Regions from separate parts of the Streptomyces sp. NPDC026246 genome, predicted to be linked through region 2. Evidence: riboswitches for the same ligand, from Rfam matches in the RefSeq annotation. Region 2 holds a riboswitch; the other holds the start of a gene.
The links. A riboswitch is a leader RNA that binds a small molecule or an ion and turns the genes downstream of it on or off. The one in region 2 is predicted to bind cyclic di-AMP.
Positions count from the first base shown of each region.

Region 1 (7,082 bases), on a different contig from region 2:
TCTCTGCGGGGTCACTGGGGGAGCACTGGGCGCGCGTTCAGCGGCCGGAGTCGTCGGCCTTGTCGATCCCGTCCCAGACATTGGCGTACCAGGGGCGGTCCGCCGCGCCCAGGTCGGTGCGCGCCTGCTTCGCCGCGTCCGGGTCGACGACGACGAACCCCGTCTCCCCCGGCATGACGTAGTGCAACCGCTGCCGGATCTGCTGCTCCGCGTACGCGTCGTCCTGCCAGCGCGCCTTGGCGTCGCGCAGCCGCTCGACGCGCTCCCGCGCCTGCTGCTGCTCGCGCTGCAGGTCCTCGATCTCGGCGCGCTGGGAGACGTACTGGCGCATCGGCCAGGCCAGGGCCACGATCAGCGAGCAGAGCACCAGCGCGAGCAGCGCCGCCCGGCCGGTCAGCCGGGAGCGGCGGGCCTGGCGCCTGGTCTGGGAGCGGTAGACCCGGGCCGCGGTCTGCTCACCGAGCAGCCGGATCCTGGTCGCGGTGGAGAACCGGTCCCGGTCCTTCACGGCCATGTCAGTCCGCCTCCCGCTCCACCGTCATACGCGCGTACGTCCCCGGACACGGTACGGGACCGAGTCCGGGGACGTACGTACGACGCTGCCTCTTGTGGCCGGGGTCAGCCCTTGAAGCGCGGGAAGGCGCTGCGGCCGGCGTAGACCGCGGCGTCGTCGAGGATCTCCTCGATGCGCAGCAGCTGGTTGTACTTGGCGACGCGCTCGGAGCGGGCCGGGGCGCCGGTCTTGATCTGGCCGCAGTTGGTGGCGACGGCCAGGTCGGCGATGGTGACGTCCTCGGTCTCGCCGGAGCGGTGGGACATCATGCACTTGAAGCCGTTGCGCTGGGCCAGCTCCACGGCGTCCAGGGTCTCGGTCAGCGAACCGATCTGGTTCACCTTCACCAGCAGGGCGTTGGCGGCGCCCTCCTCGATGCCGCGGGCGAGGCGCTCGGGGTTGGTGACGAACAGGTCGTCGCCGACGAGCTGGACCTTGTCACCGAGCTTGTCGGTGATGGTCTTCCAGCCCTCCCAGTCGTCCTCGAACAGCGGGTCCTCGATGGAGACGAGCGGGTACGCGTCGACGAGCTCCGCGTAGTACTCGGTCATCTCGGCCGCCGAGCGCTCCTTGCCCTCGAAGGTGTAGACGCCGTCCTTGTAGAACTCGGACGCGGCCACGTCGAGCGCGAGGGCGATCTGCTCGCCGGGGGTGTAGCCGGCTTCCTTGATCGCCTCGAGGATGAGGTCGAGGGCCTCGCGGTTGGAGCCGAGGTTCGGGGCGAAGCCGCCCTCGTCGCCGAGGCCGGTGGCCAGGCCCTTGCCCTTCAGGACCTTCTTCAGCGTGTGGTAGACCTCGGCGCCCCAGCGCAGTGCCTCGGAGAAGGACTCCGCGCCGACGGGCGCGATCATGAACTCCTGGATGTCCACGTTGGAGTCGGCGTGCGAGCCGCCGTTCAGGATGTTCATCATCGGCACCGGCAGCAGGTGCGCGTTCGGGCCGCCCAGGTAGCGGAACAGCGGCAGGTCGCTGGCCTCGGAGGCGGCGTGGGCGACGGCGAGGGAGACGCCGAGGATGGCGTTGGCGCCGAGCGAGCCCTTGTTGTCGGTGGCGTCCAGGTCGAACATCGCCTGGTCGATCAGGCGCTGCTCGGTGGCGTCGTAGCCGACCAGCTCCGGGCCGATCTGCTCGATGACCGCGAGGACGGCCTTCTCCACACCCTTGCCGAGGTAGCGGTTCGAGTCGCCGTCGCGGAGCTCGATGGCCTCGAAGGCGCCCGTGGAGGCGCCGGACGGGACGGCGGCACGGCCGGTGCTGCCGTCGTCGAGGCCGACCTCGACCTCGACCGTGGGGTTGCCTCGGGAGTCCAGGATTTCCCGGGCTACGACGACGTCGATGGACGGCACGAGCATCTCCTTCTTATGTGACGCGGTGACGCGGGTCGCGTGGACCCGGCGAGGTGCGGGCCGTGGTGGCTCGCGACATGAGCCTAACCGGCTCCGGGCGATCGGCCACCGGGTCGCCCACCCCATGGACAGAACCGAGAGTAAATTGTTTCCGAACGGAACAAAGCAGGTTCGCCACAACCGGCCGAAACTCGGCCGCCGGAGCCCGGGCGGACATGACCCCGCCCCGGTGCGTACGGGGGAACACGCACCGGGGCGGGGAGCCCGTGGGGACGGGGGTCCCGCCCGTGCGGCGGGGGGCCGCCTGTCAGGGCGGGGCCTCCCACGAGGGCGGGGGCCGCCGGGCGGCCGGACCGCGGGTGCGCGGTGCGGACCGCCCTGCGGCGGTGGGCGCTGCTGCTTACTTCAGGTGCAGCTGCTGGCCCGGGTAGATGAGGTTGGCGTCCTCGACGATGTCCTTGTTCAGCTTGAACAGCTTCTCCCAGCCGCCCTTGACCTTCTCCTCGGCCGCGATGGAGCTGAGGGTGTCGCCCTTGACGACCTTGTACTCGCCGTCGCCCTTCTTGACCTTCTTGCCGGTCGGGGTGGTGACGGTCTTCTTGGCGGCCGGACGCTCGTCGGAACGGGAGGCCGGCTGCTGCTGGGTCTCACGCGACTCGGTGCTCTGCTGGCTCTGCTGGCTCTGCTGGCTCTGCTGGTTCTGCTGCGAGGAGCCGGCGGAGCTGCCGGAGTCGGTGGAACCGCCGCCGGTGTAGCCGGCGCTCGACAGGCCCTTGCCGCAGACCGGCCAGGCGCCCTTGCCCTGGCTGGCGAGGACCTTCTCGGCGATCTCGATCTGCTGCGCCTTCGTGGCCTTGTCGGCGGTGGAGGCGTACTGCGTGCCGCCGTAGCCGGCCCACGTGGAGGCGGAGAACTGCAGACCGCCGTAGTAACCGTTGCCGGTGTTGATGGACCAGTTGCCGCCGGACTCGCACTGGGCGACGGCGTCCCACTCGGAGGCGGTGGCGGCGGAGGCGTTGCCGGCCGCCATCAGCGGAGCGGCGACGGCGGCGGAGGCGACACCGGCGACGGCGATGGCGCGAGTGGCCTTGGACGGACGACGGTGCTTGCCCTTGCCGGAAAACAGCATGGATGGATCCCCTCACCGACGCCTGCGAGGTGAGCTGTCGGGTTCGGGCCGGTTGAGTTGCCCGGCCACGTCCCTCACGGGACGCGGCTCCACCCCTAGCCCTTCCGGCGCAACAAGCCGGTCGGGCACCTACCTTGGGTCCCCCGCTCCTGCCTACGGCGCTTGACGCGACGACTGTTCCCGTACGGCCGCTGGCAGGATTCGGCGTTGCGGCCGCCGGGGCTCGCGGTGGCGAGCGGTCACGACCGTAGACAGGCGATCGCCGGAATTTCAAAGACGATCAAGGCTTCTGAGACCTATCTCTCACCACGTTTATACGGGACATAGGCCGCGAAACATGGCGTGAACTCGCGTCGATTCGGGGCGACTTCCGCCGCCGTTCCCGCACTGCCCGAACGGCTACTTCCCGTCCGTTTCGTCCTCTGCGGTAAGCGTCTGACCGGGCAGAACGAGCTCCGAGTCGCCCTCGGCCGCCTTCTCGCCCCCGGCGTACAGCTCGTGCCATCCCCCGTCGATCCGGAGGGAGTCGGCGATGGACCAGGCGCTGTCCCCGACGCCGACGATGTAGGCACCCTCCGACTTCTCGTCGGACGCCTCCTCGTCGCGTGAGGCGTGCCGCCCCGAGGAGCCGCCCGTACCGCCGTCCGCGGACCCGGCACTCTCGTCGGCGCTGGGGCCGCGGTGACGGCCGGAGCCGGCGTCCGCCGCAGCCGAGGAGCCGTCGCTCGGGCGGGACTTGCCGGACGCCTCGCTCTCGGGCGCGGCCGACCGCGAGCCGTCCGATCCCCGACCGGCACCACGAGAGTCGCGCGACTTGTCGGAATCACCCGATTCGCCCCGAGGTGCCGACGAGGCGTCAGGCGAAGCCGAGCGGGACGGGGAAGACGACGGAGACGTCGCGGACGGGGAGGGCGAGGCGGAAGACCCGGACGATTCGGACGAGTCGAGCAATCCGGTCGAGTCTGTCGGAGCGGAGTCACCGGACGAGCCGGACTCGCCACCCGAGCCCGACGAGCCCGTCCTGAGGCCGGAGAGGAGCCCACAGGTGTGCCAGGCGCCGACCCCCTGGTCGGCGAGGATTCTCTCGGCCACGGCTATCTGCTGCGAGCGGCTGGCCAGATCGGCGCTCGCGGCGTAGTCGAGACCGCCGTAGCTCTCCCAGTCGTCCTGGGAGAGCGCGAGGCCGCCGTAGTAGCCGTTGCCGCTGTTCTGGCTCCAGGCCCCGCCGGTCTCGCAGTCCGCGATCCGGTCCCAGGTGGCGCCGTCGGCAGCGCTGGCACCGGAGGCTCCGAGGAGCGGGATCGCAATGGCGGAGCCGGTCACTCCGGCCGCGACGAGGAGAGCCGGAGCCTGGCGGGGGCGACGGTGACGACCGTTCCCGGAGAGCATACGGAGACCTTTCGCAAGACAGCAGTGACCCGCGCGGCGCCGTCTCCGGGCCGCGTTGATGGGTGAACGTATCGGCAGACGATCACTTGTCACAAGTTCATGCCGCGCAGATCACGTGAAGATCACAGACATGACGGCGTGTCATGTTTGGCGGAGGCGCTCGCTGGACACGGCGGGCGTCACACCGCGGTGAACTCCACCGGGAGGGTGCGCAGCCCTCGCATGATGAGCCCGCCGCGCCAGCGCAGCTCGGCCGGGTCGGCTGCGAGCCGGAGGTCGGGCAGGCGCGTCAGCAGCGTGGCGAGGGCGGTCTGGCCCTCCAGCCGGGCGAGCGGGGCGCCGAGGCAGTAGTGGATGCCGTGGCCGTACCCGAGGTGCTGGTTGTCCCGGCGGGACAGGTCCAGCGCGTCCGGGTCGGCGAACCGCTCCGGGTCCCGGTCCGCGGCCGCCAGCACCACCAGGACCGGGTCGCCGGCCTCGATGCGCTGCCCGCCGACGGTCAGCGGCTGGGTGGCGAAGCGCCAGGTCGCGAGTTCGACGGGGCCGTCGTAGCGCAGCAGTTCCTCGACGCCGGTCTCCAGCAGGTCCTGCTCCCCGGCGGCGAGGGACGCCTGCAGGCGGGCCCGCTGCCCGGGGTGGGTGAGCAGGGCGTAGGTGCCGTTGCCGATGAGGTTGACGGTCGTCTCGAACCCGGCGAACAGCAGGATGAACGCCATGGCCGCCGCCTCGTTCTCGGTGAGGTGCTCACCGTGGTCGGAGGCGCGGATGAGCCCGGAGATGAGGTCCTCGCCGGGGGCCGGTTCGCCGGGCAGCGCCTCGCGCTTGCGGTGGATCAGCTCGGCGAGGTAGCCCCGCATCTTCTTCACCGAGCGGGCGACGCCGCCGCGGGGCCCGCCCTGGTGACGGATCATCATGCCCGCCCAGTCGCGGAAGTCGTCCTGGTCCTCGCGGGGGACGCCGAGCAGGTCGCAGATGGCGTAGATGGGCAGCGGGAAGGCGAACTCGTGGATGAGGTCCGCCGACCCCGTCCGCGCGAACCGGTCGATGAGCCCGTCGGTCAGCTCCTGCACCCGGGGGGCGAACTCGGCGACCCGGCGGGGGGTGAACGCCTTGGACACCAGCCGCCGCAACCGGGTGTGGTCCGGTGGGTCGATGTTCAGCAGGTGCGTCATCAGCTCCGCCTTGCGCTCCCCCGGGATCCCCGTCTTGCCCTTGGCGTGGGCCGGTTCGTCGTGGTGCGCCGGGTTCTTGGAGAGCCGGGGGTCGGCGAGCGTCTGCTTGGCGTCCGCGTAGCGCGTGACCAGCCAGGCCTCCACCCCGCTGGGCAGCCGCGTCCGGTGCACCGGGGCGTGCTCGCGCAGCCAGGCGTAGGCGGGGTAGGGGTCGCTCGCGAACTCCCAGGTGAAGAGTTCCGGGGCGGCGGCGGGCGTGCTGGGCTGGGGCTGGTCGGTCACGGTCCGACCGTATCCGGCCCGCCGGACCCGCCCGGCCCGGGTCTCCTCAGCCCTCGGCCTGCAGGATCGCGTCCCGGTAGGCGCGGGCCGCGGCTCTGAGCGCCGCCTCCGGGTCGACGCCCTCGGCCTCGGCGCGGACCGCCAGGGCCAGCAGCTCGTAGCCGATGCCCTCGACCGGGGGCAGGGGTATGTCGAGGCCGGCCGTACGGGCCCGGGAGGCCAGCTTGGCGGCCAGGGCCAGTCCCGGCTGGCCGAGGGGGACGCCGTCGGTGACGGAGGTGCGCTGCTTCTCGATCGCCTTGGTGCGCAGCCAGTGGGCCTTGACCTCCTCGGGGGTGGTGGCCGTCGCGTCGCCGAACACGTGCGGGTGGCGGTGGACGAGCTTGGCGACGATGCCGCCGGCCACGTCGTCGATGGAGAAGGGCGCCTCCGTGTCCTCCTCGGCGATGCGAGCGTGGAAGACGACCTGCAGGAGGACGTCCCCGAGCTCCTCGCGCAGTTCGTCGCGGTCCCCCTCCTCGATCGCCTCGACCAGCTCGTACGCCTCCTCGATGCCGTACTTGGCGAGGCCCTTGTGGGTCTGCCGGGACGACCAGGGGCATTCGGCGCGGATGCGGTCCATGACCTGGACGAGGTCGAGGAGGCGGGCGCCGGGCAGGTCGTAGGAGGCCGGGAGCAGCTCCAGCTCCGGCATGGCGAGGCGGCCGGAGCCGGCGAGGCGGGCCAGCCCGTCGGTCAGGGCCGGCTCGCCCTCGCCCGTCGCCACGACGACCACGGTGCGGCCGCCGGCGCAGGCGTCGACGAGGTCCTGCGCGGTGGGCGACGCCACCTCGACGGTGATGCCGGCCTCGCGCAGATAGGGCAGCTGCGGGTGGGCCCCGTCCGCGCACAGCACCCGGTCGGCCGCGTGCAGGGCCTGCCAGGCGGGCCAGGAGAGCAGGCCGGGGGCGACGCGGTGGCTGGTGGTGAGCAGGACGGCGCGGCCGGGGTCGGCGGCCGCACCCGGGGCGGCCTGCGGGGGGCCCGGGATGGCTTCGGAGCTGTTGGCGTTCACGTTTCGAAGCTATCCCACGTGGCGGACGGTGCCGGAAGTTGTCCACAGGGGGTGGGGCCGGGCTCTCGCGAGTTGTCCACAGGGGGGCGAGCGGGGCGCGCCGGGCGCGGAGGGTCCGCCAGGGGGCGAGCCGGGTGCTCGTCAGTGTCTGCGGGGG
Region 1 covers NZ_JBVHPJ010000009.1:238,472-245,553, reverse strand. The annotation lists gene ACZ4M5_RS23625 (FtsB family cell division protein) at 38-514, opposite strand; gene eno (phosphopyruvate hydratase) at 619-1,899, opposite strand; gene ACZ4M5_RS23615 (transglycosylase family protein) at 2,300-3,028, opposite strand; cyclic di-AMP (ydaO/yuaA leader) riboswitch at 3,033-3,199, opposite strand; gene ACZ4M5_RS23610 (transglycosylase family protein) at 3,428-4,417, opposite strand; gene ACZ4M5_RS23605 (cytochrome P450 family protein) at 4,597-5,871, opposite strand; gene ACZ4M5_RS23600 (nucleoside triphosphate pyrophosphohydrolase) at 5,918-6,925, opposite strand.
Region 1: it holds a riboswitch for cyclic di-AMP, as region 2 does, so the genes downstream of both, ACZ4M5_RS23615 (transglycosylase family protein) here and ACZ4M5_RS26600 (M23 family metallopeptidase) in region 2, are expected to answer to the same signal.

Region 2 (7,082 bases):
TCCGCAGCCCGGCGTAGCGGGGTGCCGCCGTCCCACGCAAGGGGCCGTGTCGGGGGGTGTCCGCCCGCAGCTGGTTGGCGCGTCGACGGACAGTGAGTCGGTACGACACCCCATCGCGCCGTTCCGAGGACGGACACCCTCCGGCGCGGCCCCGACCCACCACCGGCGCCAGGCGAAGCACCGCGGCCGTAAAATCAGGGCACTGTGTCTGACTCCGCGAACACCCCTGAAAGCCCGCAGCCCGGGACGTCCGGCGCCGCCGAGACGCCGACGCCCGGCGCCGCCCTCCGCCACACCCGGGCCAAGGGCGAGCCGCGTTTCCCCGACGGGCCGAAGCCGGACCCGGCCGGGTCGCACTTCGAGCGGCGGATCCGGAGTTTCCAGCCCCGGCGCAGCCGGGTGACCGCGGGCCAGGCCGACGCCCTGCAGCGGCTGTGGCCCAAGTGGGGCCTGGACATCGACGGCCGCTCCCTCGACCTGCGCGACCTCTTCGGTGACGACCGCCCCGTCGTCCTGGAGATCGGCTTCGGCATGGGCGAGGCCACGGCCCAGATGGCCGCGGCGGCCCCCGCGACCAACGTCCTCGCCGTCGACGTCCACACGCCCGGCCAGGGCAACCTGCTCAACCTCGCCGACCACAACGGCCTGTCCAACATCCGCGTGGGCAACGGCGACGCGATCATCCTGCTGCGCGAGATGCTCGCCCCGGACTCCCTCGACGGCCTGCGCGTCTACTTCCCCGACCCGTGGCCCAAGAAGCGGCACCACAAGCGCCGGCTCATCCAGCCCGACTTCCTGACCCTGGCCGCCACCCGGCTGCGACCCGGCGCGCTGCTGCACTGCGCCACCGACTGGGAGCCGTACGCCGAACAGATGCTCGATGTCCTCACGGCGCACCCGGACTTCGAGAACACCCAGGCCGACGGCGGTTTCGCCCCGCGCCCCGACTTCCGGCCGCTGACCCGTTTCGAGGGCCAGGGACTGGACAAGGGACATGTCGTGAACGACCTCCTGTTCCGGCGCGTACCACACGCGGACCAACCCCAGCCCTCCGCCGGCGCCTGACCGCGCCCGTCACCTTCCCGCCTGCGGACGGCGCCCCTCCGTCGTTAGGGTCGAAGCCGTGGCCACCAGTTCCCCGCATCCGTATCCCAGCGGACCCGCCGACGGCACCCCCGTCGGCGGGTCCCTGCGGCACGCGCACTGGTGGCAGCGGCCCTGGGTGCGCTACGGCGCGCCCAGCACGCTCCTCGCGATATCCGGCCTGGTCATCCTCGCCCTGGTGCGCGAGGAGACCGGTACGGAAGGGTTCCTGGTCGGGCTGGGCCTGGCCGTCCTCCCGGTCCCCCTGCTGCTGGCGTCGTTCCGCTGGCTGGACCGGGTCGAACCGGGCCCCTGGCGGAACCTGTTGTTCTGCTTCGCCTGGGGGGCCTGCGCGGCCGCGCTGATAGCGATCGTCGCCAACAGCTTCGCCACGAGATGGATAGCCACGGCCACCGCGGACCCGTCCGGCGCGGACACGCTCGGCGCGACGGTGATAGCGCCGGTGGTCGAGGAGTCCGCCAAGGCGGCGGCCGTCCTGCTGGTCTTCCTGTTCCGGCGACGCGACTTCACGGGGATCATCGACGGCGTCGTCGTGGCCGGCGTCACGGCGACCGGCTTCGCGTTCACCGAGAACATCCTCTACCTGGGCACCGCCTTCGGCACGGACCAGATGACCGGCGGCAGGGGCATCGCGTCCGTCACGGCGGCGACCTTCTTCGTCCGCATCATCATGTCGCCGTTCGCCCACCCGCTGTTCACGGTCCTCACCGGCATCGGCTTCGGCGTCGCCGCGCTCCGGGGGGACCGCGGCCGGGTCCGCGGCGTGGCGTTCCCGCTCGCCGGGCTGCTGCTGGCGATGGGCATGCACGCGATGTGGAACGGCTCCTCGTCGTTCGGCGAGTACGGCTTCTTCGCCGTGTACGCGGCGTTCATGGTGCCGATCTTCGGTCTGCTGACGTGGCTGGTGATCTGGACCCGGCAGCGGGAGCTGCGGACCGTGCGCGAGGAGCTGCCCGCGTACGCGGTGGCCGGCTGGCTGGACCCGGCGGAGCCGTACGCCCTGGGCTCGATGCGGGCCCGGCGGATCGCCCGCGCCCACGCCCGGCGCCATGCGGGCAGGGGCGCGGCGCGCGAGGTGGCGCGGTACGAGGCATACGCGACGTCCCTCGCGTTCCTCCGCCACCGGGCCCGCCGCGGCCGGGCCGGCGCCGGCTTCACGGTCCGCGAGCTGGAACTGCTCGGCGAGCTGTGGCGGCGCCGGGAGGCGGCCCGCCCGGCCCTGGTCCACGCGGCCCGGATCACCTCCCCGCCGCCTCCGGCCATGGTGCAGCCCTGGCCGGTGCACGGGGTGCACGGCGCGTACGGCCAGGTCCACCAGCCGGCTCCCCACCCGGCGTACAGCCCGTACAACCCCTACCGCTCCTGAGCCGCGCCGCCGCTCCCCCGCGTCCCGTCAGGCGGAGGCCTCGTCGAGCCGGGCGGTCTCCGCGTCCGTCAGGGTCAGCTGCGCCACCCCCACCAGCGCCGGCAGCTGCTCCACCGTCCGCGCGGAGGCGATCGGCGCGACCACGGTCGGGCGGGCGGCGAGCCAGGCCAGGGCCACCGTCGCCACCGGCACCTCGTGCGCCGCGGCGATCTCGTCGAGCGCGTCGAGCACCCGGCGCCCGCGCTCCGTCTCCAGGTGCCTGGCCGCGCCCCCGGCCCGCGCGCTCTCGACGGTCGTACCGGGGCGGTACTTGCCCGTGAGGAAGCCGGACGCGAGCGCGTAGTAGGGCACGGCCGCGAGGCCGCTGCGCTCGGCGAAGTCCTGGAGCCCGCCCTCGTAGGTGTCGCGGGAGACCAGGTTGTAGTGGGGCTGGAGGGCCACGTAGCGGGCCAGTCCCTCGCGGTCGGAGAACTCCAGGGACTCCCGCAGCCGCTCCGCGGAGATGTTGGAGGCGGCGATGTGCCGCACCTTGCCTGCCTTGACGAGCTCGTCGAGGGCGCCGATGATCTCCTCGACGGGCACCTCGGGCCGGTCGTAGTGGGTGTAGTACAGATCGATGTGGTCGGTACCCAGCCGGCGCAGGGAGGCGTCGGCGGCGGCCTTGATGGTGGCGGCGGACAGCCCCTGGAAGTCGAGGTGCTGGCTCACCTTGGTGGCGACGACGACCTCGGAGCGGTTGCCGCGCGCCCGGAGCCACCTGCCGAGGATGGTCTCGGACTCCCCGCCCCGGTTGCCCTCGGCCCACGCCGAGTAGACGTCGGCGGTGTCGACGAAGTTGCCGCCGGCCGCGGTGTAGGCGTCGAGGACGGCGAAGGAACGGTCCTCGTCGGCGGTCCAGCCGAAGACGTTGCCGCCGAGGGCGAGCGGGAAGACCTCGAGGTCGGAGGAGCCGAGCTTGCGCAGATTCGTCGTAGCAGTCATACCCTGGGTCAACGACCGCGCGGAACGGCCCATTCCGCAAGCTGCGCACGACCCCGGGCGAACACCCCGGCCGGCGAAGACCGGCAGCCCTGACGCCGGGGGGTCGTCGTCAGGGCTGCCGGTGCTTCGACGGGCGCGGTGCGTCTACGGGTTGAGTCCCTTGCCCCGCAGCCACGCCATGGGGTCGATGCCGCTCGCGGAACCGCCGGTGTGGACTTCGAGGTGGAGGTGGGCGCCGGTGACGTTGCCGGTGGCGCCGACACGGCCGATGACGTCGCCGGTGCCGACCTTCTGGCCGACGCTGACGCCGATCGACGACTGGTGCGCGTACCAGATCTCGGTGCCGTCGTCGAGGGTGAGGACGGTCTTGTAGCCGTAGGAGCCGTTCCAGCCGGCCTCGGTGATGGTGCCGCTGTGGACCGCCTTGATCGGTGTGCCCGTGGGGGCGGCGAAGTCGAGACCGGTGTGGTAGCCGGAGGACCAGTAGGCGCCGGCCTGGCCGAAGCTGGAGGTGAGGGTGTACGAGGAGGTCGGCAGCGTGTACTGCTTGGCGAGGGCGGCGAGCCGCTCGGCCTCGGCCTTCTTCTCGGCCGCCTCCTCCGCCTTCTTCTTCGCCTCGGCGGCCTTGGCCTTGGCCTCCTTCTCGGCCTTGGCGACGGCCTCCTGGGCCGCCTTCTCGGCGGCGGCCGCGGCCTCCTGGGCGGCCTTGGTGTCGATCTGGTCCTGCTGGTGCTCGACCTGGGCCATGATCCGGGCGCGCAGGGCCTCACCGGCGCCGTCGGCGCCCGGCTCGGCCTCGGCGGTCGTGGTGCCCAGGCTGCTGAGCGGGGTGGCGGAGCCTTCGGGGGTGTCGTCGTCCGAGAGGAGGGAACCCACCGAGGGAAGGTCCGGGACGGAGATCGACACCGGCGGCTTGCCGGTCTGGGCGCTGGCCATGCCGCCCGCGCCGACGGCGGCTATGACACCGACGCCGAGGACGGTGGAGCTGCGGGCGAGTCCTCCGCCGCGCTGCTTGGAGACGCGGTGCCGGCCACGGACGGGGCGGATGGACTCCGCGGTGGGGTTCCACTCCTGGAACGGGCCCTCGTCGGTGCGCTGACGGCCGAAGCCGAAGGTCTCGGGGTCGCGCTGGTCCGCCGCGAACGGGGCAGCGGGGGCAGGCCGGTTGGACGCCACGTGGGCGTGCTCCTTTCCTTCCTTCTCGCCTACCGGGTTAGCTGACGGGTTCGGAGCAGGAAGGTCTCCTACGCGCGTATACCTGCCGTGCTGCCACGGCGGCATCCGCTCGATTCACCCCAAGTGGTGGTTCCCCGGTTCCCTTGCGGGATTCGGCGCGTGCGCACGGAGCCGCCTTCTGTGACGGCTGGGACGACCGCGCTGCGTTATCGAACGTTAATGGATGGCGCGGTGCGTATTCCAGCGCTTCCGCTTGATCATTAACCTTTTTCGCGCGGACCAACCTGCCACGACCGGGGTGAATCGGGCGAGTTGACCGCCTCCCGGACACCGCACGGGACTTGACGGTGTGTCAGTTGTTATGCGCAGCGGGGCGGTTCACTCACCGTGTGTGACGGCCGGTCGACGACCGGAGGGAAACGCACCGAGGGCCGGAACCCTTTCGGATTCCGGCCCTCGGCCTTCAGTAGCGGGGACAGGATTTGAACCTGCGACCTCTGGGTTATGAGCCCAGCGAGCTACCGAGCTGCTCCACCCCGCGTCGTTGTGTTCACCAGTGTACGCCATCCGCGGGACGTCTCGCGCACACCCCGGTCCGGCGCCCCCGGCACCGGCCCCGGCACACCCCGGCCCGGAGCGCCGCGCTCAGGGCAGCAGGTGCCGGTTCGGGGCCTTGGCCCGCTCCTCGTGCTCGGGCAGGAGGACGACCTGCGCTCCCCCGGCGGCCAGGACACCGCTGCCGTCGGCCCCGGATACGAAGGTGTCCGGCTCGCGCCAGGCCGTGACGACCCGCCGCACACCCGCGTCGAGGATCAGCCGGGCGCAGGGCGCCGGGCGGGAGGCACGGCGGGCGCAGGGTTCGAGGCTGCTGTAGACGGTCGCCCCGGCGAGCCTGGGGTCGGCCGGATCGAGCTTGGCCAGGGCCGCCTCCTCGGCGTGAACCACCGGGTCGCCGCCCTCGCGGGAGTGGCCGCGGGCCAGTTCGGTGCCGTCGGCCGCGACCACCACCGCCCCGACGCTGAACGCGGTCGCGGAGGGCGGGCAGTGCTCCGCGAGCTCGCAGGCGGCGGCCAGCCAGCGGTGGTCGGCGGCGACCGGGAGCGGCCCGGTGCCGGGGGCGGTCGGTTCGTAGCGCATCAGGACGACGTCCTCGATCCGGCGGCTGTCGACCAGCCGCAGCCGGCCCGGCGGGTAGCCGCCGGGGCCGAAGAGGCGGGGCGCGTCGGGGTCACCCACGAAGAGCGGGGCGAGGACCAGCTGGATCTCGTCGGCGAGCCCCTGGGTGAGCAGCTGGGTGTGGATCAGGCCGCCGCCCTCGACCATCAGCCGCCGCACGCCCCGCACGTCGTGCAGGTGGGTGAGGAGCCGGCGCCAGTCGAGGGCCGCGCCCAGCGGGACGACGTCGGTGGCGAGGCCGAGGGCGCGGGCGCGCCCGGCGCCCTCGTCGGTGGTGTAGAGGACCTTCTCGCCGCCGGTGTGCCAGAAGTGGGCCTCCGGGTCGAGGTCGCCGGTGCCGCTGACGGTGACCTTGAGGGGGTACTCGGGCCGGCCCGCGGCGGTGCGGGCGGCGCGGCGCTCCGGGGAGTTGACCAGGAGGCGGGGGTTGTCGGCCCGGATCGTGCCCGCGCCGACCAGGATCGCGTCGACGGACGCGCGCACCTCGTCGACGCGGTCGAAGTCGGCCGGGCTCGACAGGAACAGGCGTTCGGGTCCGGTGTCGTCCAGGTAGCCGTCGAGGGAGACGGCGGCGGACAGCAGGACGTACGGGTGAGGCATCGACGCTCCGCGGCTGGTCGGAAAAGCGGGACTGGATGGGCCTGGATGGGACTGGACGGGCTGGCCGGGCTGAGTGGGACGTGGCCAAGTCTTACGCGGTCACCCGGCCGGACGGGGACGGCACCCCCCCGCCGCCGGCCGCACCGGCGGAACCCGGCGCGGGCTGAGCCGCCGTCAGGCCGGTGACGGCCGTGCAACGGTCTGCTTGCCGCTCGGCTCTTCGGGTACAGCCTTTGCAAGAGGGCGACCTCCACAGCACCCGGAGCTTATGGAAAGTGACCGTTTTGTGACCGGATTCGGCGGGCCCGGTGACCACCGGGCCAGGGGGCCGGGCGAGGGCCCGGAAGCCGTCGCCTCGCAGATCGCCGACGCGGTGGACAGCCTGGCGGTCCTGTGGACGGTCGCGGCCCAGGAGGCGTCCCTGCGGCTGTCCCCGCATCAGTTGCGGGCGCTGCGCACGGTGCAGAGGGCACCCGGACTCAACCTCACCGCCCTGGCGGAGCGGCTGGACATCGGCCTGCCCACCGCCAGCCGCCTCTGCGACCGGCTCGCGGCGGCCGGCCTGCTGGAACGGGCCCCGCACCCGGACACCCGCCGCGAGGTCCAGCTCCGGCTCACCACGCACGGCCGCAACGTCCTGAGCGACGTCGCCGGTCGCCGCACCCACGCCCTCACCGTC
Region 2 covers NZ_JBVHPJ010000011.1:238,930-246,011, reverse strand. The annotation lists gene trmB (tRNA (guanosine(46)-N7)-methyltransferase TrmB) at 205-1,065, shown strand; gene ACZ4M5_RS26610 (PrsW family intramembrane metalloprotease) at 1,124-2,470, shown strand; gene ACZ4M5_RS26605 (aldo/keto reductase) at 2,498-3,451, opposite strand; gene ACZ4M5_RS26600 (M23 family metallopeptidase) at 3,596-4,627, opposite strand; cyclic di-AMP (ydaO/yuaA leader) riboswitch at 4,639-4,795, opposite strand; tRNA gene ACZ4M5_RS26595 (tRNA-Met) at 5,095-5,168, opposite strand; gene ACZ4M5_RS26590 (dihydrofolate reductase family protein) at 5,273-6,403, opposite strand; gene ACZ4M5_RS26585 (MarR family winged helix-turn-helix transcriptional regulator) at 6,690-7,082, shown strand, end outside.